DNA from 2 places in the Paenibacillus diazotrophicus genome. Region 1 is predicted to be linked to the other one. Evidence: riboswitches for the same ligand, from Rfam matches in the RefSeq annotation. Region 1 holds a riboswitch; the other holds the start of a gene.
What was found. A riboswitch is a leader RNA that binds a small molecule or an ion and turns the genes downstream of it on or off. The one in region 1 is predicted to bind S-adenosylmethionine.
Positions count from the first base shown of each region.

Region 2: linked by a shared signal. The riboswitch ahead of metA (homoserine O-acetyltransferase MetA) and the one ahead of ACAN54_RS19645 (methionine ABC transporter ATP-binding protein) in region 1 are both predicted to bind S-adenosylmethionine.

Region 1 is NZ_JBGJZN010000005.1:138,945-142,354, forward strand. Features, by position in the region: gene ACAN54_RS19635 (UbiD family decarboxylase) at 1-307, shown strand, start outside; gene ACAN54_RS19640 (Cthe_2314 family HEPN domain-containing protein) at 320-1,063, shown strand; SAM riboswitch class I at 1,157-1,301, shown strand; gene ACAN54_RS19645 (methionine ABC transporter ATP-binding protein) at 1,400-2,416, shown strand; gene ACAN54_RS19650 (methionine ABC transporter permease) at 2,416-3,084, shown strand; gene ACAN54_RS19655 (MetQ/NlpA family ABC transporter substrate-binding protein) at 3,143-3,410, shown strand, end outside.
Region 2 is NZ_JBGJZN010000006.1:243,170-246,579, forward strand. Features, by position in the region: gene ACAN54_RS22015 (1-phosphofructokinase family hexose kinase) at 1-301, shown strand, start outside; gene corA (magnesium/cobalt transporter CorA) at 385-1,320, opposite strand; SAM riboswitch class I at 1,748-1,847, shown strand; gene metA (homoserine O-acetyltransferase MetA) at 1,974-2,903, shown strand; gene ACAN54_RS22030 (aminotransferase class I/II-fold pyridoxal phosphate-dependent enzyme) at 2,949-3,410, shown strand, end outside.

The sequences.
Region 1 (3,410 bases):
ACAGCTTCCGTCCCGGCTAGTCGCGGCTCTGCGTGCGCAGGGAACAGCCTGGCCGCTCGTGATTGTGGTGGATAACGCCGCTGATACGGTGCGTTCCCAAACTTCTTTCCTCTGGACGGTGTTCACAAGGTTCGAACCGGCCAGCGATATCTACGCGGAATATGAGATCAAGCGCCATCATATTGGCTATAAGCTGCCCCTTGTGATCGATGCCAGGATGAAGCGGGGGTATCCGGAGGAGCTGGTTCCGCGTGAGGATATTGTTCAGCGGGTGGACCGCAACTGGAAAAGCTATTTCCCACACTGAGGAGGTTACAGGATGCTGCGGATATTACTCGGAGAGCCGCCCCGTGAGAACAGCGGTGTACTGGCTGATGCCATGGAGAATATGGCCAAGCTAGCGTCCACGCTGCGCAAGGACATGAACTTACATGAAGACCATGACCACGAATACCGCAAGCTTGAAATTTGGACACGCGGACTAATCTCCTCTCTGGATGAGCTGGAGCAAAGCTGGTTCGCAGCTGCCTTTTTCCGCAAATCTGTGGTAGCGGGTTACATGGATGATATGTCCCCTATGGAACAGGGCGAATATGCAAGATATGTTTACTTTTATAAAGATGGCTTCATTCGTGTGTTTTCGCTGCTGGACAAGCTGGGTACGGTGCTTAACAGTCTGTATGATCTGAACACCAGCAAGATCAAAGCCCATTTCTCTTATTTTACCGTACTTCGCCAGTTTCAATTACTTAAGCAGCACACAGAACTCGCTGATGAACTGGAAGCGATCAAGAACTCCTACCGGGAGCCACTGGAGAATCTGCGCAAACGACGTAACGCCGAGATCCACTATATGAATGCTGAAATGCAGGATGATCTGTGGCAGCGGCATCAGGGGCTTCATGACAAGATACATCTTGAGGATTTGGACAGCCATCTGGAGGATTTGAAGCAAAGCCTTGAGATGGTATGTAAAACCTTGGCAGCAGCATTCCGGTACAGCAATAAGCAGTGGCACAAGAGCAACATCGCTGCGAATCTAAAGCCCGGGGGTTCTTCATAAGTAAAAAGTTCCCTTTGACAAAAAACTTGAAACTTACTATACTTGAGCTTGCATTAGCATCTTACATGTTAGGGCAACTAATTGCATAACGAACTCTTATCGAGAGCGGCGGAGGGATAGGCCCGATGAAGCCCGGCAACCGATTTGTATGGGAAGCGACTAACCGTCACTCTTGTTCAAATGTCATGGTGCTAATTCCTACAATGCCGCGTGGTTTGCGGTCGTTGGCAGATGAGAAGGCATGGTTAACACAATCACAGGGCCTCTTGCGATCTGCATTCGATCGTAAGAGGTCTTTTTGGTTTTTATATGGGTTACTTGGGGAGGACAACTGTTTTGATAGAGCTGAAAGATTTGACGAAGGTATACGGAAAAGGCAGCAACGCTGCAACGGCGCTCTCCGGGCTGAACCTGTCGATTCAAAAAGGGGAGATTTTTGGAGTCATCGGCCATTCGGGTGCCGGCAAAAGTACGCTGATCCGTTGCATCAACCTGCTGGAGCGCCCGACAAATGGCGAGGTATGGGTGGACGGCGTGGAATTGACTTCCCTTAGTCAAAGACAACTGCAGGAGCAGCGCCGCAAGATCGGCATGATCTTTCAGCATTTCAATCTGCTGTCTTCTGCGACGGTCTACGACAACATTGCCTTTCCGCTGAGACTGGCGGGGACGCCAGCCAAACAGATTCAACCGAGGGTTAGGGATCTGCTTGCACTTGTAGGTCTTGAAGAGCATAGCCGCAAATATCCGGCACAACTATCCGGAGGGCAGAAGCAGCGGGTAGGCATTGCGCGGGCCTTGGCCAGTAATCCCGATGTGCTGCTCTGCGATGAAGCAACCTCAGCCCTTGACCCGCAGACGACCGACGCTATTCTGAGGCTTCTGCTGGACATTAACCGGAAGTTCAATCTGACTATTGTGTTGATTACTCATGAAATGCATGTGATCCAGAGCATCTGTGACCGGGTTGCAGTCATTCATGGCGGCGGGATTGTCGAGCAGGGGGAAGTAGCCGAGGTTTTCCTGAAGCCGCAGCATGAGGTAACGAAGGATTTCATTCGTAGTGAAAGTCAGCAGGACGGGCCACTTCGTGTAGCACTGGATGCCGTATATGAACAGTACAGCAAATCAGTCAAGATTACCTTCCTGGGACAAAAAACATACGAATCAACGCTTTCTCATGTGGTCCGGGGAACCGGTGTGGATTTTGCCATTCTGCAGGGAACGATTTCCACAATTAAGGATGTGCCTTACGGCCAGCTTGTGGTGCGGTTTGAGGGAAGTCTCGAAGCGGTTGAAGCGACTCTGGCCGAGCTGGCCGCACAAGGTCTTGATGTGGAGGTGTTTGCGTAATGGGCGGCTTGAATTTTAATGAGATTAACTGGGAAGAAATGCTGGATGCAGGCATCGCAACCCTTCGAATGTTGGCCTATTCCGGAATGTTCACAATTATTCTTGGTTTACCACTCGGAATTGTGTTATATTTATGGGGAAGATCGAATAACGTCATTATCAGGTCAATTTACTCGGTATTATCCTTCGTGGTGAATATCCTGCGTTCGGTGCCTTTCATTATCCTGATGGTCGCTTTGATTCCACTCAGCAAAAGTATTATGGGGACTTCGATAGGCGTACTGGGAACCATTCCGGCGCTGGTAATCGGCGCAGCTCCGTTTTTTGCCAGACTGGTGGAAACAGCTCTACGCGAGGTGGACCGGGGCGTGATCGAAGCCGCGCAAGGGATGGGGGCCTCGACAGGCCAAATCGTCTGGCGCGTGCTTTTGCCGGAAGCCCGTCCAGGTTTGTTAGCCGGAGTGACCATTACCATCGTAACACTGGTTTCATACACAGCGATGTCGGGAATGATTGGCGGCGGTGGTCTAGGTGACCTGGCAATCCGTTACGGTTATTACCGCTATCAGAAGGAAGTCATGATAATCTCGGTAGCGCTGATGGTAATTCTCGTGCAGCTGCTGCAAATGGCCGGTGACCGGCTGGTTCAACATTTTACCCGGAAATAAGGTACTTCCATATACAAGCCTTATTCTACACACATAATCATTAGAGGGGGATTTACAGATGAAAAAAGTACTGCTTACATTCTTCAGTTTGACCTTGGTATTGGTGCTGGCTGCTTGCGGCAACAATAATACCAATAATGCTGCGAACTCCGCTGCCACGAACGCTCCAGCTGCGGACGCTTCCGCAGAGCCAGCTGCAGAACCGGTAACCCTGGTGATTGGCGCTTCACCTCAGCCGCATGCGGAAATTCTGAACGCCATTGCTCCTCTTCTTGAAAAGCAAGGCATTAAGCTGGAGATCAAAGAATTCACAGATTATATTCTGC
Region 2 (3,410 bases), on a different contig from region 1:
CGAGCAAGGACGGACAGAGGTGGTACTGGTGTCGCTTGGCGGAGAGGGAGCCCTATTGATTACAAGGGAGGGTTGCGAGCATATCAAGGCACCTGAAGTTCCCGTGCTGAGTGTGGTAGGGGCCGGTGACAGTCTGGTGGGCGGGCTGGTCTACAGTCTGGAACGGGGCTGGCCGCTGCGCCGGGCGGTTCAATTCGGAATCGCCTCCGGAGCGGCGGCGGTAATGAACCCCGAGCGTGAGCTGTGCAAACGCGGGGATACGGAACGGTTGTTTGCGCTAATCGAGGCAGCGGATGCTTAAGCTCTGATATAAACCAAAAAGACGAAGGCTTCCTTACCATGAGGTATAGGGGGCCTTCGTCCTGCTTATTCGTCCAATATGATTCATAGCCATTCCTTTTTGCGGAAAATAAACAGCATCCCGCAGCCAAGTGTGACCATAACGGCAATGACTCCATAGTAGCCGTAACGGGTATGGATTTCAGGAATATTATCAAAGTTCATCCCGTAAATCCCTGTAATAACCGTCAGCGGCATGAATATCGTGGTAATAGCGGTGAAGACTCTCATGATCTCATTCGCGCGGTTGGCAATACTGGATTGGTAAGCTTCGCGTAAGTTGCCCATGAGATCGCGGTATGTTTCAAAGGTTTCAGAGATCTTGACCGCATTTTCATAAATATCGCTAAAATATTTCTGCAGCTGATCATCGATCAGACGGAGGTCTTTTTTGTTAAGGGTATTGATAACTTCCTTCTGTGGTCCCAGCATTTTCTTCAGCCAGAGAATTTCACTCCGCAGACCGATGATCTCGCTCAGATGCGATTTCTTGGTATGCATCAGGATATCCTCTTCCAGTTTCTCAATCCGCGCCTCTATCCGGTCACCAACGGAGAAAAAGTTGTCTACGACAAGGTCGATCAGCAGATAAAGGAACCGGTCCGGCTCACTAACCTCTTGCTCCCACAGGACGGGCTTCAGCACACGCAGTTCGTGGATCTTTTGCTTGGTCACGGTGATAATGAAATGTCTGCCCAGAAACACGTTGAGCGCCCGGAGGAAGATCTCTTCATCATCAAAACGGATGCTATTAACTACAATAAAATAATGGCTCTCATAAATTTCAAGCTTTGGACGCTGATCCTCTTCGCTGAGGCAGTCTTCAACGGCCAGATCATGCAGATTGTACAAAGGCTGAAGCAGCTCCAGATCCTCAACATCCGCATCAATCCAATAAAACCCCTCTGCAGGGACTGTCAATGTTTCTTCAATGTCATCTACAGGTGTAAAAACGCCTGCGTTTACCAACCGGATTTTCATCTGATTCCGCTCCTCTTGACCCCGGTCTTCTCCAGGGCTTGTGCTAATATAGGCACAGGGAAAAATCAGCTTGGCCGGTGGTACGGTCAATCCATGAGGCCAAATGACGGTTCGAGGGCATGAAGAAGAAATGCTCCCGCCGCCGGCAAGCTGATGTTAATCCTGTGTGGTTGCTCTTTCTGGACGCTTAACTGCGAACTCGGGTCGCCTTCCATTCTTCTCTCACCTCTTCTTATCGTCAGGTAGGGCCTTTGAAACCCTTGTCTAGTATAACCCCCGGGTATAGGTCTTTCAAGCTAAATTCTTTACGCTTAAAAGGGCCTACTAGCATTGTATGGACTTGACGAAAAGGAGGTTCATGATTTAAAGTAAATTTTAAGAAAAGCATTTAACGTTATGTGACTTTTTCTCAATTGAATACAGCTAAATCTTATCAAGAGCAGGTGGAGGGACTAGCCCGATGAAACCCGGCAACCGGCGTGTGAACGCACGGTGCTAATTCTTGCGGAAGCTTTTGCAGGTAAGCCAATCAGGCTGCCTGGCACAAGTTCTCTGGCAGATGAGAGAGGCACATATGACTAACAGATATATGACCTTTCTCGCCCGAGAAAGGTCTTTTTTATATTCATTTTAACGGAGGAGTGGAAACTGTAATGCCAATTAAAATTCCCGACAGCCTGCCGGCCAAAGAAGTATTGTCCGGAGAAAATATTTTTGTAATGGATGAAAGCCAGGCTTTCCACCAGGATATCCGCCCGCTTCGTATCGCTATTCTGAATTTGATGCCTACTAAGGAAACCACGGAGACGCAGCTGCTGCGTCTGGTCGGGAATTCACCGCTTCAGGTGGATGTTGTACTGCTGCACCCTAGCTCCCATACCTCGAAGAACACTTCGGCAGAACATCTGAAGAGTTTTTACAAAACCTTTGATGAGATCAGTGACCGCCGCTTTGACGGGCTGATTGTAACCGGCGCTCCGGTGGAACAGCTTGAATTCGAAGACGTGAATTACTGGGAAGAGCTTAAGGGAATATTTGAATGGAGCAAGCACAATGTGACCTCGACGATGCATATCTGTTGGGCCGCACAAGCAGGGCTTTATCATCACTTCGGCGTTCACAAGGTGGAACTGGAAGAGAAGTGTTTCGGCGTTTTTCCGCACACCATTAACCATACTAACGTAAAGCTGCTGCGCGGTTTTGACGAGGTGTTCCATGTTCCGCATTCCCGGCACACGGATGTCTCGCGTGAAGATATCCTTGCGAATCCCGAGCTGCAGATTCTTGCCGAATCCGAGGAAGCCGGAGTGTATCTGGTGTCGACGCTTGACGGAAAACAAATTTTCGTGACCGGACATTCCGAATATGACCCGTTGTCGTTAAAATGGGAGTATGACCGGGATATCGCCAAAGGAATGGATATTGCCATTCCGAAGCATTACTACCCTAAGGATGATCCGCAGCGCACACCGCCGGCTGTCTGGCGTGCTCATGCCAACTTATTATTCTCTAATTGGCTCAATTACTATGTATACCAGGAGACCCCTTACGATATAGACCAGGCCGATTATTTAGTATTTTAAAATATAGAAAATATATGTATACACCACACTTAGGAGGCAGCAGCAATGGATGAGAAACTGAGGATTGAGAGCAGATTGGCACAGATAGGTTCACTCGAGGACCCGGCTACAGGAGCAATTAATTATCCGATCTATAACGCTACGGCTTTCCGTCACCCCAGACTCGGGCAGAGCACAGGTTTTGATTATATCCGTACCAAGAATCCTACCCGCTCGGTGCTGGAAGAAGCTGCAGCACAACTGGAATCCGGCGATGCAGCCTTTGCCTGCAGTTCTGGAATGGGGGCGCTGACGACGGTATTTTCTTTGTTTGGACAGGGCGACCATTTGGTGGTTTCGCTGGACCTGTATGGCGGTACCTACCGTCTGCTTGAACGGATTCTTTCCAAATATGGCATCAGCGCTTCCTATGTGGATACGAATGATCTGGACGGGCTGGAGGCTTCGCGGCGTCCGAATACCAAGGCTGTATTTATCGAAACGCCTACCAATCCTCTAATGATGATT